3 regions of the Pseudomonas sp. IAC-BECa141 genome follow, and region 1 is predicted to be linked to each of the others. Evidence: riboswitches for the same ligand, from Rfam matches in the RefSeq annotation. Region 1 holds a riboswitch; each other region holds the start of a gene.

Region 1 (9,971 bases):
GGTTTGCGGGTCATAGGCCCGTGGACGGCCACGGCCTTTTCCTTCTGTCGGTTTATTTTGTGCCATGTCGTACAAATTCCTTGCAGGGAAATGAAGTCGCTCATATTCTTACACCATCGCACAAAATTAAGGAATCAGAAATTCCTTGATCGGCAGGTTTGTTGTAACAGCGCTCGAACCGAGGCTGGCGACGACGAAACAGCGGCAACAGAGAACCCCTCCTGCACCGCGCACTGACTTGATGACGCACCGCATTCAACGCCGCCCAGCACTTTGGAGAGAGCCGTTCATGAATCAGCCATTAGATCTCACCGCAGAACAAGCCCGCGCTCACCCCGTCGACGCGCCGCCGAAGAAGCCGCTCAAGCAGCATCTGCGCCCCGTATTGATGTTCGGCGTTCCGGCGCTTTTCGCCGCGATTGGCTACGGCCAGTACGTTGCCAACGAGCCCTTCGTTTCCACCGACAACGCCTATGCCCGCGTGGCCAAGGCCTCGATAAATGCGCGGATTTCCGGGCAAGTAGTCGAGATCGCGGTCGACGACAACCAGCCCGTGCGCAAAGGCCAGGTGCTGTTTCGCATCGATCCCAAGCCGTTGCAGATCGCCGTCGACCGGGCCGAAGCGCAACTGGCCAATGCTCGCTTGCGCATCGACGGCCTCAAGGCCAGCTATCGCCAGCAACAGGCCGAGCTGCAATCGGCGAAAGCTTCGACGGATTACGACCAGAAGGAGTTCGCCCGCAAGAAAGCCTTGATCGCCACCGAGTTCGTGTCGAAGGCCCTTTACGAGCGCGCCGAAACCGACCTAAAAGTCTCGCGCCAGCGCATCGCGTCCATCGAGCAACAGATCGCCAGCACCGTCGTCGCGTTGAACGGCAACCCGGACATTGCCCTCGACGATCACCCCACCGTGCGCGAGGCCAGGGCGCAACTCGACGAAGCGCAGTTGTATCTGTCCTACGCCACGGTCACCGCGCCGGACGACGGCATCGTCGCCAAGGTCGATGATTTGCAGGTGGGCAATTACGTCAACAACGGCGCACCGGCGTTCGCGCTGATTTCCGACCGGGAAATCTGGATCGAGGCGAATTTCCGCGAGACCCAGGTGACGCACATGCGCCCCGGCCAGACCGCGACCATCACCCTCGATACCTACCCGGATCGCCCGTTCAAGGCACACGTGATCAGCATGAGCCCCGGTGCCGGTGCCGACTTCGCGCTATTGCCGCCGGAGAACGCCACCGGCAACTGGGTCAAGGTCGTGCAGCGGGTACCGGTTCGTCTGGAACTGGACGAGGCCGATCCTGCCTTGCCGCTGTTCTCCGGCACCAGCGCCACGGTCAAGGTTGATACCGGGCACCGCACGCCATGGTGGCATCCGCTCAAGTCGTTGTTGTCTGCGGGTAATTCGTGATGAACAGCTCAACAGCCGATGCGCGGGCACTGCGGTTTGTCGCCCTGCTCGCCACCTATATGCAGTCAGCCAACCTGCCGTTGCCGAACGCCGCGCTGCGGTTGATTCAGGGCAGTCTGTCGATGACCGACGATCAGGCCGGATGGATTTTCACCGCTTATCTGGCCGCGAGCGCGATCACGATGCCGGTCGCGCAATGGCTCGCCGGACGCTTTGGGTTGAAGCGGGTTTATCAGACAGCGCTGGTGCTGTTCGCCCTCGGTCTGTGGCTCGGCACGCTGGCCGGCGCGCCGCTGGAGTTCATCGCCGCACGCATTCTGCAAGGCCTGGCCAGCGGCGTGATTGCGCCGTTGTCGATGGCTATCGCTATGGAGTCATTGCCTGGTGAACACCGCCCGGCGTTCGGCCCGAAATGGACCGCGCTGGTGCTGTTCGGCATCGTCAGCGGCCCGAGCATCGGCGGCGTAATCTGCGAGTATTTCGACTGGCGCCCGATGTTCTACCTCAGCCTGCCGCTGACCGCTTACATCCTGATTGTGGTGTCGTTGCTGCTCGCCGAGAAGAAAGCAGACTCGCGCCCAGCGTTTGATTTCTTCGGTTTCGCCAGCTTCACGGTCGGCATGATCGGCCTGCAGATGCTGCTCGATCGCGGCGAACGGCTGGACTGGTTCGACTCGCCGGAAATCTGGATCGAAGCGCTCGCCAGCGCCCTCGGCCTGTACCTGTTCGTCGTCCATGCGCTGACCCGCAAGACCCACTTTCTCAGCAAGGGTTTGTTCGGCGACCGCAACTTCATGTTGTCGACCGTGATGTTCTTCGCCCTGGGTTTCGTGTTGCTGTCGACCATGGCGCTGACCTCGCCGATGCTCGATGAAGTCCTCGGCTATCCGCCGGACACCACCGGGTTGCTGACCGTTCCCCGTGGCATCGGGCTGGTGGGTGCGTTTCTGTTGATGATGCGAGCGCCGGCATGGATTGACGCGCGACTGTTTGTCGCCGCCGGCATCGCGCTTGTGGTGTACGCCAACTGGCTGATGCTCGGTTATTCGCCGCTGATGGACTGGACGCCGGTGGCCGTCACCGGGTTCATCCAGGGCGTGGGGCTGGGCATTCTGATGCCGGCGCTTAGCAAGACCGCGTTCAGCACCATTGACCCCAAGCTGCGCCCGGAAGCCACCGGTTTCTTCAACCTGATGCGGGTCTACGGCAGCACCCTCGGCGTGGCCGTGGTGCAGATCTTTTTCTTCAACAACACCCAGGCGATGCACTCGGCGCTGGTCAGTCAGCTCACGCCTTATCGGGTGGCCATGCCGACGTCGTTGCCGGCGCTCGAAGGCCTCAACCATCTGGTCACCCATCAGGCGGCGTTCGTCGCGGTGATGGGCCAATTCAAGATTCTGATGCTGGCGATGCTCGTGGTGAGTCCGCTGGTGATGTTCCTGCGCAAGCCCGTTGCGGCCAACTGATGACGTGGAGTCTGAACCATGAAAGCTTCTATGCGCCTCACCCCGCTGGCGATGCTGGTGATGTTGTCCGCTTGCACCGTCGGCCCAGATTTTCAACGGCCTGCCGAGAGCCCGTCGCTGCATTACGATCAAGCTGCCGAACAGCATTTCGCGATGGGCCAGCGACTCGACGGCGATTGGTGGTCGGCGTTTCGTTCACCAAAACTCGATCAGGTTGTGCGTCGCGCCATCGACGGCAATCTCGAACTGGCCGCCGCTGACGCGACTATTCGCCAGGCCGCTGCTTCGGTCGCGGCGGCGGAAGGTGTGCTTTATCCGCAGGTCGATTTCGGCGCCTCTGCCGGTCGCCAGCGTACGCACAACGGGCCGCAACCGGTGGTTTCCAATTTCTACGGGATCGGGCCACGGGTCGTGTTCGATCTGGACGTTTTTGGCGGCAACAAACGCACGATCGAACAGCAGCAAGCGCTGACCGATCTGCAAAAGCATCGCTACGAAGCAGCCTGGCTGACGTTGACCGGTGATGTCGCCAGCCAGGCTTTGCTGCTGGCCTCGGCCAACGCGCAGATCAACGCCGTGGAAACCCTGCTGGCCAACGACGCGAAAAACCTCGATCTGGTGCGCCGAGCCCAGGCAAGCGGCAGCACCACGCAAATCGACGTGTCGCTGGCCGAAACCCGCCTTGCTCAGGATTGCACGTTGCTGCCGCCCCTCGCCCAGCAGCGCGATGCAGCGCGTCATGCATTGTCGATTCTGGCCGGCAAAGGTCCGGCGGACTGGATTGCGCCGGACTTCAGTCTCGACGAGTTCGCCCTGCCGTCGAACATTCCGGTCAGCCTGCCGTCGACCATGGCCCACACCCGGCCGGACATCCTGCAAGCCGAATCCGAACTGCACTTCGCCAGCGCGGCGGTGGGTGTCGCGACGGCCAATCTGTACCCGCATGTCGAGCTGTCGGCCTCGCTGATGCAAGCCGCCTCAGGCAATGGCGGCGCCGCGCTCTGGGGATTTGCCGCCGGGCTCACGGCGCCGGTCTTCAACGGCGGCACGCTCAAGGCTGAGCGCGAAGGCGCCGTCGAAGGCTACAACGCGTCGCTCGCCCGCTATCAACAAACGGTGATTCAGTCCTTCGGCCAGGTTGCGGACACCTTGCAGGCGCTCAACCACGGCGCCGAGCAAAACCTGGCGCAGGACGATGCCCTGCGCGCCGCCGACGCCAGCCTGCGCCTCAATCGCCAGGCCTACGCCCAAGGCGAAAACAGCCTGCTGCAGGTGCTGGAAGCCGAACGCGCCTATCAGCAAGCCTTGCTCGGACAGATTCAAGTGAAGACCGCGCGTTATCTCGACTCGGTGCGCCTGTTCGTGGCGCTGGGTGGCAACTCGGTGGGTGTGCTTGATCAGAAACTCGCCGCCCGCAAGACCTCATCCCTTCTATAACGACAGATACCGGAGACACGACATGACTTACGAAGCCTTTCACGATGAACTTCGCGACACCCGCATAGCGTTGAACAACGGTGCTGGTTCGATGCCGGCCGTGGGGTTTGGCACGCTGTTTCGCGACTTGAGCACCACCACCGAAGCAGTGAAATGCGCGCTGGAAGTGGGCTTTCGCCACTTCGACTGCGCCGAGCGCTATCGCAACGAGACGCAGATTGGCGAAGCCTTTGCGCAGGTGTTTGCGGCGGGCCAGATCCGTCGCGAAGACGTGTTTGTCACCACCAAACTGTGGAACACCAACCACCGCCCCGAGCGGGTCAAACCGGCGTTCGAAGCCAGTTGCCAGCGGCTGCAGGTCAACTATCTCGACTGCTACCTGATCCACACGCCGTTCGCCTTCCAGCCCGGCGACGATCAGGACCCACGGGATGTGTTCGGGCACGTGATCTACGATGGCGAGACCCGTTTGATCGACACCTGGCGTGCCCTCGAAGCGCTGGTGGATGACGGTCGCTGCAAGTCCATCGGGCTTTCCGACATCACCCTCGACGCGCTGAAGGACATCGTCGCCGCCGCGCGAATCAAACCGGCGGTGGTGCAGATCGAATCCCATCCGTACCTGCCCGAGTGGGAGATGCTGGAGTTCTGCAAGGAACACGGCATCATCCTGCTCGCCTTCGCCCCGCTGGGCCATGGCATGGAGCCGAATGTGCTTGAGGATTCGGTGCTCACCGGGATCGCCCGGCACGTACAGAAAACCCCGGCGCAAGTGGCCCTGGCCTGGGCGGTGCAGCGGGGAACGGCGTTCCTGACGACCTCGGCGAACCCGAGCCGGATTCAGGAAAACTTCGATATCGCGACGTTGCCGCACCGGGCGATGCGCGAGATCAGGGAAGAGATCACGACGCGAATCCGCTTCAACTCGGTGGTCGAGACGGGCGTACCCGGTTTCATTCCCCGCAAAAAGTGACCATGGCGAAGGGGCGGTCTACTGTGAGGTCGCCCCTATATTCTTTCCACCTGCCTGTTGAGACGACACCGATGGACGTTTTCCAGAGCATGCGTTTCTTCATCGCCGTCGCCCAAAGCGGCAGCTTCACTGCCGCGGCCGAGCTGCTGGACACCAACACCACCAACGTCTCCAAAGCCATCTCCGCCCTCGAAGCGCGTCTGCACACCCGGCTTATCAACCGCACCACCCGGCGTCTGGCCCTGACCGAGGCCGGCATGCGTTATCTGGAGCGCTGCGAAAAAATCCTCGATGACGTGCGCGAAGCCGACGAAGAAGCCGGCACCGCCCAGACCTTGCCCGTTGGCCGCTTGAAAATTCACACCATGTCGGCCATCGGCAACCACTACGTGATCGACGCCATCGCCCGCTATCGGGAAATTCACCCCACGGTGATGTTCGACCTGACCCTGACCAACCGCGTCCCGGACCTGCTCGAAGAAGGCTTCGACATGTCCATCGTGCTGGCCCGCGACCTGCCGGATTCCGGCTTCGTCGCGCAACGTCTGGGCATCACCTACAGCATCCTCTGCGCCTCGCCCGCCTACGTGGCAAAACGCGGATTGCCGCAAACACCGGGTGAGCTTTGCGAGCACGAGTGTCTGCGCATCGTCAACACGGTAATGCCGGTGGAGAACTGGACTTTCGAAGGGCCCGAAGGCATGGAAACCATCACCATTCCCGTGTCGCCCTTTCACATCAACACCGCCGACGGCATGACCATCGCGATCGGAAAAGGCATGGGCATCGGCATTCAGCCGATCGCATCGGCCGTGGATGGCCTGAGGGCGGGAACACTGGTGCGGGTGCTACCGGAATACCGGCTGGAGGAGTTGAACCTGTTTGCGATCTATCCGTCGCGCAAGTTCGTCGATGCGAAGATCAAGACCTGGGTTGAGTTTCTGAAGCAGTCGATCCCGCAGTTACTGGCATCGGATGAAGACGTGGTTGGAGCGAAAGCGGTTTGAGCGTGGCAAGTATGGAGTGTCGACCCTCCATCCTCTGCACCTGACTCAACTGGAACAGCCAGTGCCCATCACCTGATATTGCAGAACGTGGCGCTCGCCATGGGAATCTTCGTAGGTCATCTGCACCGGCACCGGGGCGCATTCGTTGGCCGGTTCGGTAATGGAGATGACGTGCTCGATATCCAGATTTGTCGAAGAACTGTAGGTCTCGACCGGGATATTCGCCGCGTCCGTGTTATCGGCGTAAGCGTGTGCACCGAAACTGCCAAGCATTAAAACCAGAGCGATTTTCTTGAAGCTCATGATGTTCACCGTCTCGTTGAGGACCGTGTTTGTTCACGGGTTGGAGACGATGCTAAGGGTTGGGGTGGCGAGGAAATATCGGCGGGTTGGACAAACACTGTTGCTGGATTTCGTATGAATCGGATCAAGCCTGCAAAACCGCCTTCAACGTCATCCATCGACCGTCCAGGTTGACGCACGCCCACCCGAATGTTCAGATGCCGCCCTGTTTCAGGTGTCCCATGCCGCCGTGCATGGGGTGAAACGGGAAACCGGTACGTTCTTTTCGAACAAGTCCGGTGCTGCCCCCGCAACGGTAGGCGCGTGATGCTTTCGACACACCACTGTGGCCAGACGGCCATGGGAAGGTGAAAGCGTCCAGACGCGCGAGCCCGGAGACCGGCCTGAAATGCTTTTGGCAAACTCCTGCGGTGGGCGGGCATGGGCCGGTGTCGGCGTGTGCGCGATGCCTTCTCCTGCATGCTCTTCTGCGAAGATCCTTTCGAGAAGACGATGATCAAACCTTTCAACACTCCGGCTCCATCCCTGTTGTTCGGCTGTCTGTTCAGCCCCCTGTTGCTGGCGGATGACACGCCGCTCGAACTCCATCAGCAAATCGTTTCCGCTCCGTCCGTGGAGTCCACCACGGTGGCCGACATGGCGCAGTTCGGCAGCAAGGTCGAGATCGTCACCCGTGAGCAGATCGAGCGCGCGGGCCCCAGCGCCGATGTCAGCCGCGTGATGCAGATGTTCATTCCCGGTCTGTACGTCGCGCCGAAAAACGGCCCGTTCGACTACGGCACTTATTCCCTGCTGGGCGGGCGCAACGACGACACGCTGATCCTGCTCGACGGTGTGCGTCTGAACAATCGTCTGTACGGCGGTTTGTACCTCGACACTTTGCCGGCCAATGCCATCGAACGCATCGAAGTGCTGAAGGGTGGGCAAAGCCTGTTGTTCGGTACGCAAGCGGTGTCGGGCGTGATCAACATCGTCACCCGCAGCCCGCACAGCCGCAAAGCCTCCGGTGAAGTGAACATGGGCCTGGACACCTTCGGCGGCACCACCGGTGATGCGCGGGCCGAGAACATTTTCAGCAACGGTTTTGGCGATCTGGGCTTGCTGGCCTATATCAGCCATAACGTCTCGGACGGCTATCAGCCGTTTCGTAATCGCGACCTGAAAAACGTCTCCGAAAAGAAACGCGCCTATGAAGTCACAACGTTCGGCGGCAAGGCGATTCAGTCCTTCGGCGATGACAAACGACTGGAGCTGTTCTACCAATACGCCGACGCCAACGTCGATTTCGCCCGCCCGGTGGACAACCACAAGACCACCAACGACCGCGTCCAGCAGATCGCCACGGCGACCTTCGAACAGACTCTCAACGAGCGCCTGAGCTACTTCATCAAAGGTCATATCAACGACTGGGACACCCGCTACACGCGCATCAACAACACCGCCAATGGCGGCACCCGAACCATCAATCACAACGACTACTGGGGCTTCACCGACTGGGGCGTGCAGGCCGAAGGCAAGGCGCAATTGCCCGGCGGGCACGTACTGGTGTTCGGCACGGACAACCAGTGGTTCAAAGGTCAGGACGATGTGCTGATCATCGACAACGACAAGGCCGAAGCCCATGCGCTGTATACCCAATTGCGCCCGCAGATTGACGCCCTGCCCGACTGGCACCCGAGCATCGGCATTCGTCACGAAGCCATGGGCGGTGGCGACAGCGCCACGGTCGGCATGCTCACTTCGCTGTATGACCTGAACGAAAACTGGGCCCTGCGCGGGCAGTACGGCACGGCCTACAAACTGCCGAACGCCGAGCAATTGTTCGTCAACGAGCCCGGTGATGAGTTGGGCAACCGTAATCTGAAACCGGAGAAAAGCCGCAACGCCGAACTCGGTCTGGATTACAAAGGCCTGCTGCTCGACCGCGAGTTCAGCGCCAGCGTCACCCTGTTCAAACGCAAGATCGACGACCTGATCACCCTCGACGACATCCAGTGGGTCAACGGCCAGGGCCGGGTGCAGATGCGCGGTTTCGAGGCGGACGCCAGACTGGCGCTCAACGAGCAATGGAGCCTGCAGGCCGACATGACCCGCAACCTCACCGAGTCGCGCTCGGGAGTAACGCTGAACGATGTGCCAAGCTTTTTCGCCCGCTCACGCATTGGCTACGAGTCGGTCGACCGGATGTGGGGCGCCGGCGGTGCGATCCGCTATATCCGCGACGTGATCAGCTCGAAACAGATCGAATACGGCCATTATTCGGTGGTGGACGCCGATGCTTATCGCTATCTCGACGGCGCCCATCAGCATCGCCTGAGTCTGTTGGTGGAGAACCTGTTCGACCGCGACTACGTCACCAGTCGCTCGAACAACGTCGACAACCTCGGGCGGCCGTTCACCTCCGAAGTCCGCTACACGTACCGCTTCTGATGACTGACATCATCACTACCGACGGCATTGATTCGCATCCGGACTGGTCGCAGGTGCCCGAGCATGCGCGCCATGTGTTCCTTTGCACCGGCCCGCGCTGCACCCAGCGCGGCGCCTTGCAGTTATGGAAAACCCTGCGCCGGCACTTGCTGGTGCATGACCGCATAGAAACGCCGGGCGGCGTTCTGCTGACCCGCACCCATTGTCAGTTCCCGTGCAATCTGGGGCCGATTGTGACGGTGTATCCGGAGATGTGCTGGTACGGCGTGCGCAGTTACGCGGATGTCCAACGACTGGTCGAGGGGCATCTGGTGGGCGGTGAAGTGGTCGAGGATTTGTTGATCAGGGCACGCTCATGAGAAGACTCGTTTTTTTGGGCGCCCTGCTCTGCGCGTGCCCCGTCTGGGGCGACAGTTACCGCAACTGCGGCGAGACCTGGAACGCGCCGGCCACGCCACCGTCGCGGATCGTCGCCCTCAATCAGCACGCCGCCGATCTGGTGCTGGCATTGGGTGCAGGCCCCGCCCTGGCGGGCGTCGCCTATCTGGACGACACCGGCGCACCGCAGTCCGAATATTTCGGCGTGCCGGTCATTGCGCCCCGCTACCCCTCGAGCGAAGTGTTGTACGCGCAGAAGCCGGATCTGGTGATCGGCGGGTTCGCCTCGGCCTTCGGCAACGGCGTGACGTCACGCAGCGGGCTGGGGCGCAACGGTGTGGCGTCCTATCTGCTGGAGTCAGCGTGCAACGGGTATTCGCTGGACTACTTCGAACACATCCGCAACGACCTCTCGACCCTTGGCGCGCTGCTGCACAAGCAGCCGCGTGCGCGCGAGCTGAGCGATAAGCTGGACGCCGATCTGAACCGTGCGAAAGCACTGGCCGGCTCGGACGAACCGCTCTCGGTGTTCTATCTGGACAGTGAGGTCAACGGCCTCGACA
Region 2 (9,971 bases), 860 kb from region 1:
CAGGTGATTGCCGGCAAGGCGGACTGGGAAGAGGCGATGTTTCATCTGTTCAACCGTCTGCGTGACAGCGGTCGCCGTTTGCTGATCGCCGCCTCGACCTCGCCGCGTGAACTGCCGATCAAGCTTGCCGACCTGAAATCGCGCCTGACCCTGGCGCTGATTTTCCAGATGCGTCCTCTCTCCGATGAAGACAAATTGCGTGCCCTGCAATTGCGCGCATCCCGTCGTGGTCTGCACCTGACCGACGAGGTCGGGCATTTTATTCTGACTCGCGGTACCCGCAGCATGAGCGCGCTTTTCGATCTGCTGGAACAGCTCGATCAGGCCTCTTTGCAGGCTCAGCGCAAGCTGACCATTCCCTTCCTGAAAGAAACCCTGGGCTGGTAAAACCGGGGCTTTCAGCCGGTTTCGGCATATTTCAGGCGCCAGAAAACCCGCTTTCCAGTGCGTTGCGCAGGCTGCGTCTCGATTCAAATAGGCTTAAGCGCTTAGATGTTAACGAGAAACCGGGAAGTCACAAAAAGATCGATTGAATTTGCAAATGAGGCTGATAGCGGGCATAGTCTCGGCTTCTTTACAACTATCAGCCACGGTCGTGCCCATGCTAAAGCGCTTCGCACCCCTCGTGCCTCTCGCACTCGTCACCCTGTTGTTCGGTTGCGCTGCTCATTCACCTGTTAATCAAGAGCAGCAACAACAGGCTAAAAATTCCGCCACCGCCCAGTCTTCCGTTATTTACCAGGAAGAGCTGGACACCGAAAAAGAACTCGCCGACTTCAACGGCAAGAAGCCTTACCAGCTTCCGGTTCTGGCCGACAGCATCCTCGAACGCGGCATGTCCCTGATCGGTACCCGTTACCGTTTCGGCGGTACCTCTGAAGCCGGTTTCGATTGCAGCGGTTTCATCGGCTACCTGTTCCGCGAAGAAGCCGGCATGAACCTGCCGCGCTCCACCCGCGAAATGATCAACGTTGATGCGCCACTGGTTTCGCGCAGCAACCTCGAGCCGGGCGACCTGCTGTTCTTCGCCACCAATGGTCGTCGCGGTCGTGTAAGCCACGCCGGGATCTACCTGGGCGACAACCAGTTCATCCACTCCAGCTCTCGTCGCAGCGGCGGTGTTCGCATCGACAGCCTGGGCGACAGCTACTGGAGCAAGACCTTCATCGAAGCCAAGCGCGCTTTGGCGAACGCTCCAACCGTGGTTACCGCTCGCAAGTAACTACGCATTTGTCGCCACGCTCGTGGCGTCAAAGCGGCCTTTCAGAGGCAATAGACCTAAACTTTACAAGGTGAAGTTAAAGTCTTACTTGAAGTTTGCCGCGTAGCCGCTAGAATCCTGATCTATATTGATGGCAAACCGCCTGCGTTCCACCGCAGGCGGTTTTGTTTTCTGTCGAATCGGCAGTCAAAGCCTCAGCCAGATCAGGATGTTCTGCATATGACGATGTCGGCCCGCTTTGCCTTGATGTTCTTCGCTGCGCTGCTCAGCGCCTGCGCCAGCCGCACTCCGCCGCCTGCACCGGTGGTTCGCGCTCCGATCGTGTTCGGATCCTCCCAGGCCTTTTCACCCGCTGCCGAAGACGTGCTGTTTCGCGCGCTCGGGCTGGTGGGCACGCCTTATCGCTGGGGTGGCAACACGCCGGATTCGGGCTTCGATTGCAGCGGTCTGATCGGTTTCGTCTACCGTGATGCCGCCGGTATCAGCCTGCCGCGTTCGACCCGCGAGATGATCGTCATGCAGGCGCCGAATGTCGGCAAGGAAGGGCTGCAAACCGGCGACCTGATCTTCTTCGCCACCAACGGCGGCTCTCAGGTCAGTCATGCAGGGATCTACGTCGGGGAAGGGCGCTTCGTGCATGCCCCGGCCACCGGCGGTACGGTGAAGCTGGACAGCCTGTCGAAAGCGTATTGGCAGAAAGCCTATCTGAGCGCCAAGCGCGTTCTGCAGCCGGAGCACCTGGCACATAACCCGTAGCCCAGATACATAAAAACCCGTGGGAGTCGAACGACTCCCACGGGTTTTTTAATGCCTGCAATACGTTAGCGGGTCGCTGACACCCGCCACACCTTGTTCCCCACGTCATCGGCTACCAGCAATCCACCTTGTTGGTCGATCACCACGCCGACCGGGCGACCCAAAGCGTTCTCGTCCTTGTCCAGGAAACCGGTCAGCACATCCACTGGCGTGCCGCTCGGCTTGCCAGCGGCGAACGGCACGAAGATCACCTTGTAGCCACTGTGCGGTTTGCGGTTCCACGAGCCGTGCTGACCGATGAATGCACCTTCCTTGAACTGCGCCGGCAGGCGATTGCCTTCGGCGAAGGTCAGGCCCAGTGATGCGGTGTGCGGGCCGACGGCGTAGTCGGGGGCGATGGCCTTGGCCACCATGTCCGGTCGCTGTGGTTCCACGCGCACGTCGATGTGCTGGCCGTAGTAGCTGAACGGCCAGCCATAGAAACCACCGTCCTTGACCGAAGTGATGTAGTCCGGCACCAGATCGCTGCCGATTTCGTCGCGCTCGTTGACGGCTGTCCACAGCGCGCCGGTTTGTGGCTCCCAGGCCAGGCCGTTGGGATTACGGATGCCCGAGGCAAAGATCCGGTGATTGCCAGTGGCGCGGTCCACTTCCCAGATCGCCGCACGACCTTCTTCCTGATCGAGGCCGTTTTCACCGACGTTGCTGTTCGAGCCGACGGTGACGTACAGCTTGCTGCCGTCCTTGCTGGCGATGACGTTCTTGGTCCAGTGGTGGTTGAGCGTGCCGCCCGGCAAGTCCACGACCTTGATCGGCTGGCTCTTGATTTCGGTCGCGCCGGGCTCGTAGTTGAAGCGCAACAGGCGATCGGTATCGGCCACGTACAGATCGTTGCCGACCAGAGTCATGCCGAACGGCGAGTTGAGGTTCTGCAGGAACACCGTGCGGGTCTCGGCCACGCCATCATGATCGGCATCGCGCAGCAGGGTGATGCGGTTCGGGCTGGGGACACCGGCACCCGCGCGGCCCATGACTTTTTTCATCACCCAGCCGCGAATGCCCTTGCTGTCGTCCGGTTTCGGCGGAGCGTTGGTTTCCGCCACCAGCACGTCGCCATTGGGCAGTACATACAGCCAACGCGGATGATCGAGATTTTCGGCGAAGGCTGCCACCTGAGTACCTGCCGCTGCCGTCGGTTTCGCGCCGGCCGGCCAGCCGATGGCCGGGGCGATGTTCACCGTCGGAATCAGGGTCTTGTTCGGTTCGGGCAGTTTCGGTGACGGGCCAGTGCCGTCGGAGACTTGCAGGCTGGAGGATTCACCACAGGCGGCGAGCCCTCCGGCGAGCACGATGACGAAAACGAGCTGGGGCTTGCGCATTGCTGATCTTCCCTATGAATGCATTCTTAGTCATAGAGAAGCGCACAAGCCCGATGGTTCAACCCTCAGCCGCGGGCTTCCTTGAAAAGCACGGCAATGCCGGGGTGATAGTTGCCGGCTTCGCTGCGCAATTTGCGGTAGGCGTAGGGAAAGTACCAGGCGACGGCGCAGGTGTGTTCCTTTTGCAGGTCGTCGACCATGTCCTGCAACTCTTCCGGGCTGGCGCTGTGCTGGGCTTTTTGCGGGGCGACGAACAGGCAGCCGAGTTTCAGGTCGCTGGCGTAGCTGATGCGCCTGGCGTCGCTGGTGATATCCACCAAAGCCTGCGTCAGATTCAGGTTGGTGACACGCGGCCAGCGTTGAGTGGCCTGGATGAAGGCGCGATCTTCGGCGCCAGCAATGAACAGGTCGGCGCGGGCATTGCGCTCGCCTTCTTCGTTTTGTTTGCGGGTGGCGGTGTCGCTCAAGGTCACCAATTCGGCCATCCAGGCAGCGGCGGACAGCAGGCCGAGGTTGGCTTTTTCGTCGTGCCAGTAAGGAGTGTCATTGTCGCCGCGCACGGCGTTGTAGCGGTCGATACAGTCAAACCAGCGTTCCAGCACCGGGCGCAGGAATTCCAGCCGCGGATTGCTGATGATCATGCCTTGCATGGTGCTCTCCCTTGTTATTGTGATGTGCTCTCTGCAGTCAAAAAGCATGGCTCTTTGATATCACTGCTGACAGTGTGGCACAAGATTGGCGTCAGTTAATTGATCAGCGGCAGTTATTCGCCGCACGAGACCCTCTTCAATTGACGCTCCACCCCCAACCCTCTAACCTTCGCGGCTTGTTTCAGGTGCTCTGTGGCGCATGTCGACAGAGTGAAACAGGGAAGCCGGTGAGGCGGGTCTCCAAGTGATGAACCCTCACGATCCCGGCGCTGCCCCCGCAACGGTAAATGAGTAAAAGCTGCGTCTGATGCCACTGCGTAAAAGCGGGAAGGCGCGCAGCCAGGCGCAAACCGCTCATGAGCCCGGAGACCGGCCTGATCCATCCAGCGGCATCACGGTGGGCGATGCCAGGCTTGTTGCCGTCTATTCTTGTGCCTGCCCGCCGTTATCCAGCCTCAACGGAGAGCTCCCCCATGACTGATTCCCCCGAACGCGACGAGCGCCACCTGGCGCGCATGCAGCGCAAAAAAGCCGTGATCGACGAGCGCATCGCCAATTCGCCGGACGAATGTGGCCTGGTTCTGGTGCTGACCGGCAATGGCAAAGGCAAAAGCAGCTCGGCGTTCGGCATGCTCGCCCGCGCCATGGGCCACGGCATGCAGTGTGGTGTGGTGCAGTTCATCAAGGGCCGCAACAGTACTGGCGAAGAGCTTTTCTTTCGTCGTTTCCCCGAGCAAGTGCGCTTCCATGTAATGGGCGAGGGCTTCACCTGGGAAACACAGGACCGTCAGCGTGACATCGCCGCCGCCGAAGCGGCCTGGGCAGTCTCCCGCGAGCTGCTGCGTGATCCGTCGATCGGTCTGGTGGTGCTCGATGAACTGAACATCGCCCTCAAGCACGGTTACCTCGATCTGGATCAGGTGCTCAGCGATCTGCAGGCCCGTCCGCCGATGCAGCATGTGATCGTCACCGGTCGCGCCGCCAAACCGGAAATGCTCGAGATGGGCGACACTGTTACCGAAATGGGCATGATCAAGCACGCCTTCCAGGCCGGCATCAAAGCGCAGAAAGGCGTCGAACTTTGAATCAACCACGTCACTGCCCGGCGGTCCTGATCGCCGCGCCGGCTTCCGGTCAGGGCAAGACCACCGTCACCGCCGCGCTGGCCCGTTTGCATCGCAATCAGGGGCGCAAGGTTCGCGTGTTCAAATGCGGCCCGGACTTTCTCGACCCGATGATCCTCGAGCGCGCCAGCGGTGCGCCGGTCTATCAACTGGACATGTGGATGGTCGGCGAGCAGGAAAGTCGACGCCTGTTGTGGGAAGCCGCCGCCGAAGCCGATCTGATTCTGATTGAGGGCGTGATGGGCTTGTTCGACGGCACGCCGTCGAGCGCCGATCTGGCCCGGCATTTCGGCGTGCCGGTACTCGGCGTGATCGACGGCACCGCGATGGCCCAGACCTTCGGCGCATTGGCCCTGGGACTGGCGCGCTATCAGCCGGACTTGCCGTTCGCCGGCGTGCTGGCCAACCGTGTCGGCACCGTGCGTCATGCGCAGTTGCTCGAAGGCAGCCTCACCGAAGGCCTGCGCTGGTACGGCGCGTTGTCCCGGGAAACCGGGATCGAACTGCCGAGCCGCCATCTCGGTCTGGTGCAGGCCAGCGAACTCAATGACCTCGACGTGCGCCTCGACGCCGCCGCCGAAGCGCTGGCCGGCACTTGCGAGGTAGCGCTGCCACCGGCCGTGGAGTTCGCCGCGCCTGAAATCGGCAAGACCGAAAGGCTGCTCGAAGGCGTGCGAATCGCTGTCGCTCGCGACGAAGCTTTCGCCTTTACCTACGGCGCCAGTCTCGACTTGCTTCGGGCGATGGGCGCCGAATTGAGTTTCTTCTCGCCGATCCGCGATAGGCAATTGCCCGACGCCGACAGCTTGTACCTGCCCGGCGGCTATCCGGAATTGCACCACGTTGCCTTGTCGCAGAACGCCGACATGCTCAAAGCGATCCGCGCGCACCATGCGGCCGGCAAACCGCTGCTCGCCGAATGTGGCGGCATGCTGTACCTGCTCGACTCGCTGACTGATGTCGAAGGCACCCGCGCTGATCTGGTCGGCCTGCTGAGTGGCGACGCCGTGATGCAAAAGCGCCTCGCCGCGCTGGCGCTGCAAGAAGTCGACTTGCCGGAAGGCCAGTTGCGCGGCCACACCTATCACCATTCCCTGACCACCACCGAACTGACGCCAATCGCCCGTGGCCACAGCCCCAATGGCGGGCGCGGCGCGGAAGCGGTTTACAGGCAAGGGCGGATGACCGCCTCGTACGTGCATTTCTATTTCCCGTCCAATCCTGCAGCTATCGCAATATTATTTGCGCCGGACCATAAGGCCCCCATCGCTGGCAAGCCAGCTCCCACAGTGGGCGGTGTGATGTCTGAAGAAACGCAATCCGTTGTGGGAGCTGGCTTGCCAGCGATGGGGCCATGACCGACAACGCCTTCACTGACGCCGAGCGCGAAGCGGTCTACCGCGCCATCGCCGAACGCCGCGACATGCGCCACTTCTGCGGTGGCACGGTCGAGCCGGAACTGTTGCGCCGATTGCTTGAGGCTGCACATCAGGCACCGAGCGTCGGCCTGATGCAGCCGTGGCGCTTCATCCGCATCAGCGACCGCGCCTTGCGTGGCCAGATCCAGAACCTTGTTGAAGAAGAACGCGTGCGCACCGCCGAAGCCCTCGGCGAGCGCAGCGACGAGTTCATGAAGCTCAAGGTCGAAGGCATCAGCGACTGCGCCGAAGTGCTGGTGGCTGCGTTGATGGACGATCGCGAACGACACATTTTTGGCCGCCGTACGCTGCCGGAAATGGACATGGCGTCGCTGTCCTGCGCGATCCAGAACCTGTGGCTGGCCGCGCGTGCCGAAGGCCTGGGCATGGGCTGGGTGTCGCTGTTCGAGCCGCAGGCACTGGCCGATCTGCTGAAACTGCCGGCCGGGGCCAAGCCGCTGGCGGTGCTTTGCCTGGGGCCGGTCAAGAAATTCTATCCGGCGCCGATGCTGGTACTCGAAGGTTGGGCGCAGGAGCGTCCGCTCAATGAGTTGCTGTATGAAAATTTCTGGGGAGTGAGTCAATGAGTGTGGCGTTGTTGAGTGTCGCCGCAGTTGCGCTGGATGCGCTGCTGGGTGAGCCGAAGCGCTGGCATCCGCTGGTGGCGTTCGGCAATTTCGCCGGGCGCATCGAGCAACGTTTCAACAGCGCCGGTCGTGGTTGGCGCAGCCATGGCGTCACCGCGTGGGTGATCGCGGTGTTGCCGCTGACCCTGCTGGCCACCGCGTTGTCCTGGGCGCCGTATGTGGGCTGGATCGTCGAGATTCTTGCGCTGTATTGCGCCCTCGGCATGCGCAGCCTGGGTGAGCACGTCGAGCCGGTCGCCAAGGCCCTGCGCAGCGATGATCTGGAGGAGGCGCGCAAGCGTGTGGGTTATCTGGTCAGTCGACAGACCGATGAGCTGGACAGCACCGCCGTCGCCCGGGCCGCCACCGAATCGGTACTGGAAAACGGTAGCGATGCGGTGTTCGCCGCGCTGTTCTGGTTTGTCGTGGCCGGTGCGCCGGGCGTGGTGCTTTATCGTCTGAGCAATACACTTGATGCGATGTGGGGCTATCGCAACGAGCGCTTCGAGCGATTCGGCTGGGCGGCGGCAAAAATCGACGACATCCTCAACTACATTCCTGCGCGGCTGGTGGCGTTGACCTACGCGCTGCTGGGCAAGACCCGACTCGCGTTGAAATGCTGGCGCACTCAGGCGCCGAAATGGGACAGCCCGAACGCCGGCCCGGTGATGGCTGCCGGCGCAGGTGCCTTGGGCGTCGAGCTGGGTGGCCCGGCGATCTACCACGGCGAGCTGCACGAGCGTCCGCAACTGGGCGAGGGCGCGCCGGCGGATGCCGATTCCATTGATCGCGGCTGGCAATTGGTCCGGCGCGGGGTATGGTTATGGCTGCTGATTCTCTGCGTGGGGGCTGAATTCTATGCTTGAGCACGGTGGCCGGTTGCGCAGGGCGGCGCTCGAATACGGTATCGCGGAAGAAGACTGGCTCGACCTGTCCACAGGCCTGGCGCCGTGGCCGTTTCCGGTCCCGGAGATTCCGCTGCGAGCCTGGGCACGTTTGCCGGAGAACGATGACGGTCTGGAGCAGGCTGCCTGCGATTACTATGGGGCCAACAGTTTGCTACCGGTGGCCGGTTCACAGATGGCCATTCAGTTGTTGCCGCGATTGCGCCGGGCCGGCAAGGTCGGCGTGCTGTCGCCATGTTACGCCGAGCATGCCGAAGCCTGGCGGCGCAGTGGTTACATCGTGCGTGAGGTGCTGGAGCAGGAAGTCGATTTCTTTCTCGACAGTCTCGACGTCCTGGTAGTCGTCAATCCGAACAATCCAACAGGCCTGAATCTGACCCCGGCGCGTTTGCTCGACTGGCATGCGCGGCTGGCCCAGCGCGGTGGCTGGCTGGTGGTCGACGAAGCGTTCATGGACAACACACCGCAGCTGAGTCTCGCCCCCCATGCGCATCAAGTGGGGTTGATCGTGCTGCGCTCGTTCGGCAAGTTTTTTGGTCTGGCCGGTGTGCGGCTGGGGTTCGTGCTGGCCGAGCGCAAGTTGCTCCGGTTGCTGGCCGAACAGGTCGGGCCCTGGGCAGTCAGCGGGCCGACGCGTGTGCTGGGGCAGGCCTGTCTGCGCGACACCGAAGGCCATACGCGTCAGCGCATTCGCAGCGACGAGGCCAGCGAGCGGCTGGCTGCGCTGCTCGAACGTTATGGCTTCAAACCGCAAGGCGGCTGCGCGCTGTTTCAGTGGTTGATCACCGAACAGGCCGCCGCGCTGCATGAATTCATGGCTCGACGCGGCATTCTTCTGCGCCTGTTCGCGCACAACAGCAGCCTGCGATTCGGGTTGCCCGCCGATGCCGCGGACGAGGCGCGCCTTGAGCAAGCCCTGCAAGCATTCGCCAAGCATTGCTCCAAGGAAAAAACCGCATGACCACATTGATGGTGCAGGGCACCACCTCCGATGCCGGCAAAAGCACGCTGGTGACGGCACTGTGCCGCTGGGCGACCCGTCAGGGCGTTGCCGTGGTGCCGTTCAAACCGCAGAACATGGCGCTCAACAGCGCGGTGACTGCCGACGGCGGCGAGATCGGCCGCGCGCAAGCGGTGCAGGCCCAGGCGGCGTTTCTCGAACCGCACACCGACATGAACCCGGTGCTGCTCAAGCCCAACAGCGACACTGGTGCCCAGGTCATCATCCACGGCCGTGCGGTCACCAGCATGAACGCCGTCGCCTATCACGACTACAAAGCCATCGCCATGCAGGCCGTGCTCGCTTCCCATGAGCGCTTGAGCGCCGCGTATCCGCTGGTGATGGTCGAAGGCGCAGGCTCGCCGGCAGAGATCAATCTGCGCGCCGGCGACATCGCCAACATGGGCTTCGCCGAAGCGGTGGACTGCCCGGTGCTGTTGATCGCCGACATCAATCGTGGCGGCGTGTTTGCCCATCTGGTAGGCACGCTGGAACTGCTGTCGCCGAGCGAGCAGGCGCGAGTCAAGGGCTTCATCATCAACCGTTTTCGCGGCGACATCGCCTTGCTGCAACCGGGCCTCGACTGGCTGGAACAGCGCACCGGAAAACCGGTGGTGGGCGTGCTGCCGTATGTGATGGATCTGCATCTGGAGGCCGAGGACGGCATTGATCAGCGTCAGACTGACAAGGTCGAGCAAGTCCTGAAAGTAGTGGTGCCGGTGTTGCCGCGCATCAGCAACCACACCGATTTCGATCCGCTGCGTCTGCATCCTCAGGTGGATCTGCAATTCTTCGGCCCGGGGCAGGCGATTCCGCCGGCCGACCTGATCATTCTGCCGGGCTCGAAAAGCGTGCGCAGCGATCTGGCCTATCTGCGCGCCAATGGCTGGG
Region 3 (9,971 bases), 670 kb from region 1:
CACGCCGTTGCTGGCCATGCCGGGGCAGAACGACGATGTCGGCAGCGTGCTGAGCCTGTGGCACAACTACCGCAACAAGCGAAACAAATACGAAGCCCTGCGCCGTGACAGCTACGCCGACCTGCCGGCACCGAGCTGGTCGACCCTGTGGGCCGGCAACGACAACGCCTTGCTCAGCATCTTCCGTCACTTCGACAGCGCCTCGGTGACCAAGGGCCTGATCGGCGAAGTGCCGCAGACGATGTGGCTGTTCGACTATCCGCTGCTGGAGCGCACCTATTACCAGTTGGCGGTGAATTTCGATGTGTTCGGCAACGTCTCCCATCAGGCGCAAACCCGCTTGTATTTCGACCTGATCCGCAACGGCGCCGAGCAGAACTTCCTGCGTCTGATGCCCGCCGATTCTCGCGAGGGCTACCTCGACGATTGGTACCAGAGCAGCGGCCAGTTCAAGATGTGGCTCGATTACGAAGCCATCGATGACGACAAGCCGACCGCGCTGAAGCTCGACGAGAAAGACCCGAAACACGATTTCGCCATGCAATTGCTGGCGCGCTATGGCGACCTCAACGCGCATCCGGATCCGATCAACCGCTGCGCAGACGCCTATTGCTCGCGTCCGAACATCGACCCGGCCCTGCAAAACGCCGAACAGGCGCTGAGCCGCCTGACTTCACGCCCGGCGGCTGGCTTGAAAGTGATCGATCAATTGCCGGAAGCGACCATGCTTCGGGTTGAAACCCGCAGCGGCAAACGCGAGGTCTACAGCCTTATGCGCAACCGCGCCCACAGCAACGTGGCGTTCCTGCTCGGTGAATCGCTGCGCTATCAACCGGGGCTGGACACGCTGACGATCTATCCGGGTGTGCTCAGCAGCTACCCGAACTTCATGTTCAACATCCCGGCTGATCAGGTGGCGGCGTTTGTCGATGCCATGGAAAACGCGAAGGATGCGCCGCAATTCGAGAAGATCGTCGAACGTTGGGGCATCCGCCGCAGTCATCCGCAGTTCTGGTTCTATTTCCACGACTTGAGCCAGTACATCCACGAGACCGAGCCGGTGGAAGAGGGCGTGCTGGATATGAACCGGTACGAGAATCTTTGATCGTTTGAACGATGGCGGTTGTCCCAATCCTGTGATGTACGGAATCGGGAGCGCCATCGATGTTGATTTCAGTGCAGGCCCTGCGCGGGCTGGCCGCGTGGGCAGTGGTCTGCCATCACTTCATGCAGATTTTCTTCGACTTCAAGGCGCGCGGGCCGATAGGGCAGCTGTTCATCGACAAGGGCGCGGTGGGCGTCGATATCTTTTTCGTGATCAGCGGGCTGGTGATTTTCCTGTCCACCGAAGGCAAGGCGTTGCCGCCGACGCGGTTTCTACTGTATCGACTGTTTCGGATTGTGCCGGCGTATTGGCTCTACACCGTTCTGATGGCGTTGCTGGTGGTGTTCGCCCGGCCATTGCTGCCGGATCAGACAGTGGACTGGAGCCATTTGCTGTTGTCGCTGCTGTTTATCCCGACCGAAAACCCCGGTGGCTACGGGATCTACCCGACCCTGAACGTCGGCTGGACCCTGAATTACGAAATGCTGTTCTACGTGTTGTTCGCCTGGGCGCTGTTGTTCCGGCTGCAAGTGCGCTTGCTGGTGGTCGCGGCGCTGCTGTTTGCGGTGTGCCAGGCCTGGACCGGGTTTGGCTGGGTCAGCGAGTTTTATCGCTCGGACATCGTTTATGAGTTCCTGCTGGGGATCGGCCTCGGCATGCTTTACCGCCGCGGCTGGATCGGGCCGGCGCTCTGGCTGCCGTTACTGGGGATCGGCGCGGCGTTGCTGGCGATCTATCACCTGCCACCGGAACCCCGATTGCTCAACTGGGGCGTGCCCAGTGCCGTGCTGGTCATGGCCAGCATTGCGCTGGAGCGACATGTCGAGCGCAACAGGTTGCTCAAATTGCTGGGCGACTGTTCGTACTCGGTGTACCTGATGCACGTGCTGGTGCTGTCGGCCGGCGGGTATCTGGCCCGGCGCTATGGGATCAACCCGTATTTGATGTTTGGCGCCTGCGCACTGGCCATCGGAATCGGTTCGTGGCTGAGCTACGAATGGGTGGAAAAGCGCAGTTATCAGTGGCTTAAAGCTCGGATCGACGGCGAACGTGGCGCTTAGCCGATTTGCGAACTATTCCTACGTAAATACTAGGACTTTGTGCCGCGCGCCGATTGGCGTAAACTCCGCCTCAAGCCTGCGAGGAGTCTCCATGACCGCTATTACCATTACCGACGCCGCCCATGATTACCTGGCCGATCTGCTCTCCAAGCAGAACACTCCGGGCATCGGCATCCGCGTTTTCATCACCCAGCCTGGCACCCAATACGCCGAAACGTGTATTGCCTACTGCAAGCCGGGCGAAGAAAAACCTGAAGACACGGCGCTGGGGCTGAAAAGCTTCACTGCTTACATTGACTCGTTCAGCGAAGCGTTTCTCGATGATGCCGTCGTCGACTACGCCACCGACCGCATGGGCGGCCAGCTGACCATCAAGGCGCCAAACGCCAAAGTCCCGATGGTCAACGCCGACAGCCCGATCAACGAGCGCATCAACTACTACCTGCAAACCGAAATCAACCCGGGGCTGGCGAGCCACGGCGGTCAGGTCAGCCTGATCGATGTGGTTGAAGACGGCATTGCCGTATTGCAGTTCGGCGGCGGTTGCCAAGGCTGCGGCCAGGCGGACGTGACCCTGAAGGAAGGCATCGAGCGCACCTTGCTCGAGCGCATTCCGGAGCTCAAGGGCGTTCGCGACGTGACCGACCACACGCAGAAAGAAAACGCCTACTACTAAGGCGTTCGCTGCGGCATGAAAAACGGCGCCCCGTGAGCGCCGTTTTTTTTGCGTGAAATTTGATCGTTCCCACGCTCTGCGTTGGAATGCAGCCCGGGACGCTCCGCGTCGCATTCATGGTCGATAAAGGTGCGCATGCCCCGCGCGATACAGCGATGACTCACCAAAGTGATCGCTACCCAAAACCCGCCCAACCAGAATCAACGCCGTACGCCGAAACCCCTTCGCCGCCACCTTCGCGACAATGTCCTCCAGCGTCCCCACCACCCAATCCTGATCCGGCCACGTCGCCCGGTGAATCACCGCGATCGGGCAGTCCGCGCCGTAATGCGGGAGCAACTCAGCCAGAATCTTCTCCAGATGATTGACCCCCAGATGAATCGCCATGGTCGCCCCGTGCTGCGCCAGATTGCCGAGTTCTTCACCGGCGGGCATCGCTGTCTTGTCCGCGTAACGGGTCAGAATCACGCTTTGTGAGATGTCCGGCAGGGTCAGTTCAGCGCCCAGCAGCGCGGCGCACGCAGCCGTGGCGGTCACGCCGGGAATGATCTCGAACGGAATATCCAGCTCGCGCAAATAACGGATCTGCTCGCCAATGGCGCCATACAGACTCGGATCGCCCGAATGTACTCGTGCGACGTCCTGGCCCCTGGCGTGGGCGGTCTTGATCAGGTCGATGATCTGTTCCAGGTGCAGCTCGGCGCTGTTGACCACGGTTTCAGCGCAATGACCCTCCAGCACCGCCGTCGGCACCAGCGAACCTGCGTAGATGATCACCGGGCAACTGCGGATCAGCCGCTGGCCTTTGACGGTGATCAATTCCGGGTCGCCGGGGCCGGCGCCGATGAAGTAAACGGTCATCGCTGGATCCTGTAGAAAAGGGCAGTGCAGTGCTTCACAAGCCCTTCAGATGAAGAATGCTCATGATCGAAAGCAGGAATTATCGGGAATTTACGCAGCGCCGGCCAATGCCAGAGTTGCCTGCGCGTACTTTTGCCGGGAAATCAGCAGTTTTGCCGGGCCACTGATCAACTGTTCGGCGAGTGCCAGGGCGGCACTTTCCGCCACGCCGTAGCAACCGGTGCGTTCGAAGGCGATTTGTGAATGATGACTCAAGCGTTGCTGATAACAGGCCAGCTCTTCGCTGCTGAAATACAGCAACGGCAGCGCCAGTTGTGCGGCGAGTTCCTGCAGGCCGGGTTCATCGCGCTTGAGGTCGATGCTGGCCAGCGCCTTGACCTTCTCAAGATCAATTCGATGCGCCTGTAGCGCCTGATCAAGCAATGCGCGCAGCGTGCTGGCCGGGCAGCCGCGCTGGCAGCCCAGGCCGACCACGAAGGTCGGCGCTGCGCTGTCATCGGTCATGCGTGGTACTGGCCTTCGCTTTTGCGGCGGAACAACCAGGCGCTGATCAGGCCCAGGGCCAGCCAGAACGCGACGTTGGTCAACTGCGAAGCGATTTTGAACTGCGCTTCCAGAGCTTCCGGTGCGAGCATCGAATGCACTTGCGGTTGTGGCGCGCCGATCACATGCGGCACGGCAAGGATCGCTACGCCGAGGATCTTCATCAGCCAGCTGCGGCTGAACGCGATCAAGGCCAGACCGACAGCGGTGGAGGCGGCAGTGCCGATCCACCACATCTGACGCGAGGCCAGGTCGGCAGCGGCGGTGCCGGGCAGCTCGGGCGGCAGACCCATGGTCGGGGCGAGCACGAAGGTCGCGTAACCGGCCAGGCCCCAGAGCAGGCCTTGGGAAGTTTTGGTCGGCGCCCGCAGGGTGTACAAACCCGCCAGCATCAGGGCAAAGCCCACGGCAACCACCAGATTGCCGCCGGTTGTGGACAGCACACGCTGCCAGCCGTCCTCCGGCTCCCAGGCTTCGGCATCGTGAGTGTGGGCGGCGGTGCCGGCGGCGTGTTCGTGAACCTCGACCACCGGTTCGGCTTTCTCGAAGGTTTCGGCCTGCAGAATCAGTGGCGAAACCCAGAAGCTTTGCAGCAACGTCAGGAGCAGGGCGGCCAGAAGGCCGGTGAAACCTGCGGTCTGCGCAATACGCTTGATCATGTCGTCAGGTCTCAGTGGCACGGGAACGCGGCGCTGTGACGGGTATCGTGGGCGGCGTTGTGTACCGCTTCGATGTGCGAGAAACCGGCGAAATACACGAGGCACGCACCCAGGATCGACGCGCAGACGGCGGCGGTCAGGCGTTGGCTCAGGGTAGTGGTGCTGGAGATCTTGTCCGAATTGCTGCCGGTGCTGCTGATGATCGACATGGCGCTTCCCTCTGGAGTGTCAGCGGGTGAACAGAGCGCATGAAAATCCCTGCGAGTCAGGCACGCAGAGGTTCGAACAGCGCCCGCCCACCGCGGGTTTGTTATGTTCAGTAACGCAGGATGCGCACTGTGTGTTGCGGGCCGGTCTCCGGGCTCACGAGGGGCTGGCGTCAGGCCGACCTGCAAGCGTCACCTTCCCATGCCATCGGCACAGTGGATCTGACGCTTCGCTCGCTTACCGTTGCGGGGGCAGCACCGGACTGACATGGCTTTAGAGTAAAGCACATGATTCACCGGTTTCCCGTTTCACCCTGTGAAGGGCACCCGTAACAAGTTGTGTAGGAGACCATGGGCGGGGGATTCGCGTCAATCGACGGCGCTAAAGCGTCGCGAGTGCCACGTACACCGCCAAGGCGATCAGAAACGCGTAATAGGACTTGATTGGCGTCAGGCTCAGCAGCCAGGCCAGCGTTACCGGCACAATCCACTGCATTGCAGCGGCGTGCTGCTTGGTCAGCGGAAGGAGTGACCCCGCCAGCAGGCTGACCAGCATCGCCACCGACGTGTACTTGCCAAGGCGACCGATGAAGCTGCGGGCACCGCCGGACAGCCGCTCGACATAGACCGCCAGCGGCAGCAGCCGGCAAATCGCGGACACCAGTGCGCAGATCAGCACATACAACCAGAAAGTACTAGGTTCGGTCATAGACATAACTCGTCAGGACTGTGACTGCCAGGACCAGCAGCAGGCTCACTTCGCCCAGCCAAAGCAAGCTGGCGGCGGTGGCCAGGCCGGCGATCCATTGCGCGTGGAAGCTGTGACGCTCGCGGGCCATCTTGCCAAGCGAGGCGCTGATGAAGACGGCGATCACCACGCTGACGTGATCCATCACGGCGTTGTCGGCCAGGCTCGCAAAGCAATAGCCGGCGATGGTGCCGAGCAGGGCGGCGGCATACAGCAAAAAGCACACGGTGTTGGCGTACGCTCGACTGATCGGCTGCTGTTCCTTGCGGATCGACATAAGCGTGAATGCAGCATTGGCCATCACCGCCAGCGCCGGAACGAACGCCTTGATCGGCCCTTCAAGGCTGGATTTCAGGCTCAGCGTGAAAACCAGAAAGCGCAGGTTGATGCTCAGCGCAGAGACCAGCACACCAAAGGCGTTCAGCAGATGCGCGGGCGTTTCCAGCAGCGTCAGTTGCAATGGCGAGGCCATCACCGTGCCGCTGAACACCACCATGGCCGGCATGTCCAGGCCATGGCGGCGCCCGAGCATGCCGATCAGGGTGAAAGTCAGCAACAGCGAGAACACGAACGGCAGCGCATCGCGAATGCCGGTCGCAATCTCGTTGTGCGACGCCGTTTTTGCCAGCGCGGAATCAACCGGCATGGGTGCTTTGCCGCGTGCCGGCGAGCAGTTCCTCGACCCCTTTCTTGTAGGCCAGGGCCTTCTCCAGGTAGTACTCGGTGGAGAAGCGCGGAATGAACTCTTCCACCACCGCGACCCCGCGATAGCCGTTGACCGCGAAACGATTGAGCACGTCGCTCAGGCGCAGGTTGCCTTCGCCGATCGGCAGATGCTGGTGGTGCGTATCGTTGAGATCGGCAATGTGCAGGTGCCGAGTGATCGGCGCCAGACCGGCGATGGCTTCGAACAGGCTTTCGCCATACGGCAGCAGCGAACACAGGTGCGTCACGTCGATGGTCACGAAGCATCCGGTTTCCTGGTGGAAGCGCAGGTGTTCCTCGACCGTGAATACCGGAAATTTCGGTCGCTGTCCGCCCATGTTTTCCAGGCACAGGGCAATGCCATCGGTGTTGCAGCGTGTTCTGACCTGATTGATCGCGTTGATCAGGTTGTCCAGCAACTCGGCATTTTCCAGCTGATCCTTATAGCCGGGGTGGAAGGTGACACTGGTGGCACCCGCCTCACGGGAAAAATCCACGGCGGCGCTCAGGCAGTCGACCGCCTGGGCGCGTTCGGCCAGATCCGGGGAGCACAGGTTGTACTGGCGTCCCCACCAGCCGGCATGCACGGTCAGGGTGATGCCATTGTGCTCAGTGAAACGGCGGATCTGCCGGGCCAGATTGACACGTTCCTCGGCGCTGAGTGACCAGAAGACCTGTTCGGCGTCTTCGCCGATTTCGAACTCCACGGCCTTGAAATGTCGGGCCAGATCGGTGATTGAGCCGAAGATATCCGCCGGGTTGTCGTAGACATTGGTGGAGAAGGAGATCAGCGGAAAATCCTGGCTGATCGGGCCATCGATACGGTACAGCGTTTCATTCGTGGTCATTGCGCCTGTCCTTGGGTAGTGAACCGTGGGTGGGAAATCGCAGCGTTGAAGGCTGCCTGGTCGTCCGCGTCGCTACAGCCCAGCAGCACGTAGCCGTGACGGTCTGCAGAGCGGCGGATGGGCCGGCCGAACTTGTCATGGTTGAGGATCGCGCGCAGCGCAAACGGCTGTTGCAGCAGACGCCCCTGCAGCGGTTTCGGGTCGGTGGTGTGGTCCGCTTCAATGTAGCGAATCGCCATTTTCACGTAGGGTTTCTCGATTTCCGGCAGTGCAGAGCCCGTCATTGCGGCGATGGTGCTGGCCGCCAGATGCACGCCGGTGGTTTTCCAGACCATTTCCCATATCTGGTCGCCGCCGAAGCGAGTCTGGGTCTCGATGAAGTGCAGGCGTGAACCGTCGAGCTTGATCTCGGTGTGAGCCGGGCCCCAGCGGTTGCCCATGCGTTCGAGCAGCCACAGCACGGCTTCTTCGATTTGCACGCGGCTGTCATCATCGAGCCCGGCGGGAAAGTCGTGGCCGGTTTCGACATACCCCGGCGCACCGCTGGTGTGTTTGCGGGTGATGCCGAGAATCTGGTGCCGGCCATCCAGACTCAAGGATTCGACACTGTATTCCTCGCCGGTGGCGAAGGCCTCGATCAGATTGCAGCCCTCAAGCGGCAGTTGCGCGACATCCTCTGGCCGGTCGATGGCGTAGACGCCTTGGCTGCCGGAGCCGTTGACGGGTTTGACAATGGCCGGGCCGTGACGGAGCACGAAGGCACGAACCTCCTCGCGACTGTTGACGGCGGCGGCCGGCAATTCGTAGCGGCTGCCTTGCAACAATTGACGAAACAGCAGCTTGTCGCGGCTGACTTCGACACTGCCCAGGCTGTTGTGGGCGATGCCCAGTTGTTCGCCCAGCCGGGATGCCGGCAACAGGCCCAGTTCCGAAAATGACACCACGGCATCGAACGGGTGCTGACGGTGCAGTCGCTCGATGGTTTCGCTGTAAGCGTCCAGTTCTGCGATGTCCGGCGTCAGTACCGGTGTTGCGTGCTTGCGCTGATAGTCAGACAGGTCACCAGGCTGTTGGACGAGGGTAAAGCGAAACTGCCTTTGTGTATCCCAGTCCATTCCCGAATCGCGGCCGCCGATGAGCAGAATGTGACGGATGCTCGTCGCGACGGGGACTTCGCCGTAGACATCGATGTCGGCGACGGCCAGCAAGGATTCGCGCAGGCTGGCGGTATCGGGTTGCTTGAACTCGATGTACAGGTAGTTCTGGAAACCGTTGCTGACCGGTCCGATGGCATCGCCCGGCTTGACATAGGCATACCGGCGCTGGAATCCCGCAAGGCGTTCGATGCGCTCGGCGTGGTGCAGTCCGTCATAGAACCGGTCGGTGCGGGCGAACGGTGTGGCAATGCCGAACGCAACGGGGGGCGGCCGGAAAGAGGCTGCATTTCAGCGGACAGTGTCCGGTGGTAGCAGACGTCCAGGTGCAAGCCCCAGGCTTGGCGAATCACGTGAATCCGGCTGCCGCCGGGGCGCGCGCCGACTTCGAGAATCTTCGGTCCGCTGGCGGTGAGAATGAACTCGACATGGGCAAACGTGCCTCTGAGTCCCAGTGCGTTGACGGCGTCATGGGCCAGTCGGTGGCAGCGTTCTTTCAGGCCGGCATCGGGTTCCAGCAGCGATGGCGTGTAGCGGGCGAAATGGTGGAAGTCACCACGCCCGATATCGACACCGGCAATCACGTCGACAATCGGAAAACTGTGGATCGAACCATCCGCAGCGATTGCGCAGTCGATGGAGTGGTTGGAGCCCTGGAGGAACTCCTCCAACAGCAACTGCTCGGTTTCGCGGCTTTTACCGGCCACATAACGCTGCAGCGCCGGCCATTCGTGGCGAGCATAGTCGAGCAGATCGTGGTGAGTGTGGATGCAACGAACGAACAGGCTGCTGTAGAGGTTCGCGGGTTTCAGAATAAACGGGTAGGGCAGTTCATCGGAGTGTGCCAGCAGGTCGTCGATTCGTACTTCGCGGGACGGCACGTGCAGGTCAGGGTTGTCCGACTGCTGGAAGTGTTGGCGCTGCAACGCCTTGTCCAGCGTGTTTTCCACGTTTTGATGCAAGTGAGCCAGTGTTGGCAGCGCCGCGCACAGGCGGGCTGTGACAGCAACATAGCCTTCGCGGAAATTCAGCACGCTGGTGAACCCGTGTTCATCGAGCAGACGTTGCGTCAATCCGATCAGATCCGCCGTCAGCCCTCTGGAAAAATCGTACTGTGCCACTGGCGAAATTCTTGTCGCGTCAGCGATCTTGCTGGTTTTACGGCTGTCGGCGATCAACAGCGGAGTAATGCCCTCGGCAATCAGGCCTTCGTACTCACCTTCGCGGATGTTGCCTATGATCAGGCAGGCGCTTGCTTTCATCGGCAAACCTCCGGGTCGAAGCTGTAATGGATTCGGTTCAGGCGCTGGCAAATGTGCGACAGACGGATCCGATCCACGCCGTTCGCACCGCCGCTCAAGACATTGCGGATTATGTGGGCCAAGGCATCCAGGTCCTCGCTGCT

The links. Region 1 has a riboswitch for cobalamin ahead of I5961_RS12265 (TonB-dependent receptor plug domain-containing protein). Riboswitches for the same ligand answer to the same signal wherever they lie in the genome.
Region 2: linked by a shared signal. The riboswitch ahead of cobO (cob(I)yrinic acid a,c-diamide adenosyltransferase) and the one ahead of I5961_RS12265 (TonB-dependent receptor plug domain-containing protein) in region 1 are both predicted to bind cobalamin.
Region 3: linked by a shared signal. The riboswitch ahead of I5961_RS15345 (CbtB domain-containing protein) and the one ahead of I5961_RS12265 (TonB-dependent receptor plug domain-containing protein) in region 1 are both predicted to bind cobalamin.

What each region holds. Positions count from the first base shown of each region.
Region 1 covers NZ_CP065410.1:2,690,597-2,700,567, reverse strand. Annotated here, with positions in the region: gene I5961_RS12300 (TetR/AcrR family transcriptional regulator) at 1-66, opposite strand, end outside; gene I5961_RS12295 (HlyD family secretion protein) at 290-1,414, shown strand; gene I5961_RS12290 (DHA2 family efflux MFS transporter permease subunit) at 1,414-2,880, shown strand; gene I5961_RS12285 (efflux transporter outer membrane subunit) at 2,899-4,317, shown strand; gene I5961_RS12280 (aldo/keto reductase) at 4,340-5,290, shown strand; gene I5961_RS12275 (LysR family transcriptional regulator) at 5,362-6,297, shown strand; gene I5961_RS12270 (DUF2790 domain-containing protein) at 6,343-6,600, opposite strand; cobalamin riboswitch at 6,796-7,002, shown strand; gene I5961_RS12265 (TonB-dependent receptor plug domain-containing protein) at 7,093-9,030, shown strand; gene I5961_RS12260 ((2Fe-2S) ferredoxin domain-containing protein) at 9,030-9,389, shown strand; gene I5961_RS12255 (ABC transporter substrate-binding protein) at 9,386-9,971, shown strand, end outside.
Region 2 covers NZ_CP065410.1:1,825,984-1,835,954, forward strand. Annotated here, with positions in the region: gene hda (DnaA regulatory inactivator Hda) at 1-387, shown strand, start outside; gene I5961_RS08295 (C40 family peptidase) at 602-1,222, shown strand; gene I5961_RS08300 (C40 family peptidase) at 1,442-1,978, shown strand; gene I5961_RS08305 (PQQ-dependent sugar dehydrogenase) at 2,044-3,357, opposite strand; gene I5961_RS08310 (hypothetical protein) at 3,423-4,007, opposite strand; cobalamin riboswitch at 4,174-4,400, shown strand; gene cobO (cob(I)yrinic acid a,c-diamide adenosyltransferase) at 4,481-5,092, shown strand; gene I5961_RS08320 (cobyrinate a,c-diamide synthase) at 5,089-6,489, shown strand; gene bluB (5,6-dimethylbenzimidazole synthase) at 6,486-7,136, shown strand; gene cbiB (adenosylcobinamide-phosphate synthase CbiB) at 7,133-8,041, shown strand; gene cobD (threonine-phosphate decarboxylase CobD) at 8,034-9,041, shown strand; gene I5961_RS08340 (cobyric acid synthase) at 9,038-9,971, shown strand, end outside.
Region 3 covers NZ_CP065410.1:3,364,430-3,374,400, reverse strand. Annotated here, with positions in the region: gene I5961_RS15375 (fatty acid cis/trans isomerase) at 1-1,105, shown strand, start outside; gene I5961_RS15370 (acyltransferase family protein) at 1,165-2,166, shown strand; gene nfuA (Fe-S biogenesis protein NfuA) at 2,258-2,842, shown strand; gene cobM (precorrin-4 C(11)-methyltransferase) at 2,957-3,703, opposite strand; gene I5961_RS15355 (cobalamin biosynthesis protein) at 3,794-4,207, opposite strand; gene I5961_RS15350 (CbtA family protein) at 4,204-4,905, opposite strand; gene I5961_RS15345 (CbtB domain-containing protein) at 4,917-5,114, opposite strand; cobalamin riboswitch at 5,236-5,457, opposite strand; gene I5961_RS15340 (hypothetical protein) at 5,494-5,820, opposite strand; gene I5961_RS15335 (AzlC family ABC transporter permease) at 5,807-6,505, opposite strand; gene I5961_RS15330 (sugar phosphate isomerase/epimerase family protein) at 6,495-7,412, opposite strand; gene I5961_RS15325 (ATP-grasp domain-containing protein) at 7,409-8,527, opposite strand; gene I5961_RS15320 (ATP-grasp domain-containing protein) at 8,431-9,828, opposite strand; gene I5961_RS15315 (hypothetical protein) at 9,825-9,971, opposite strand, start outside.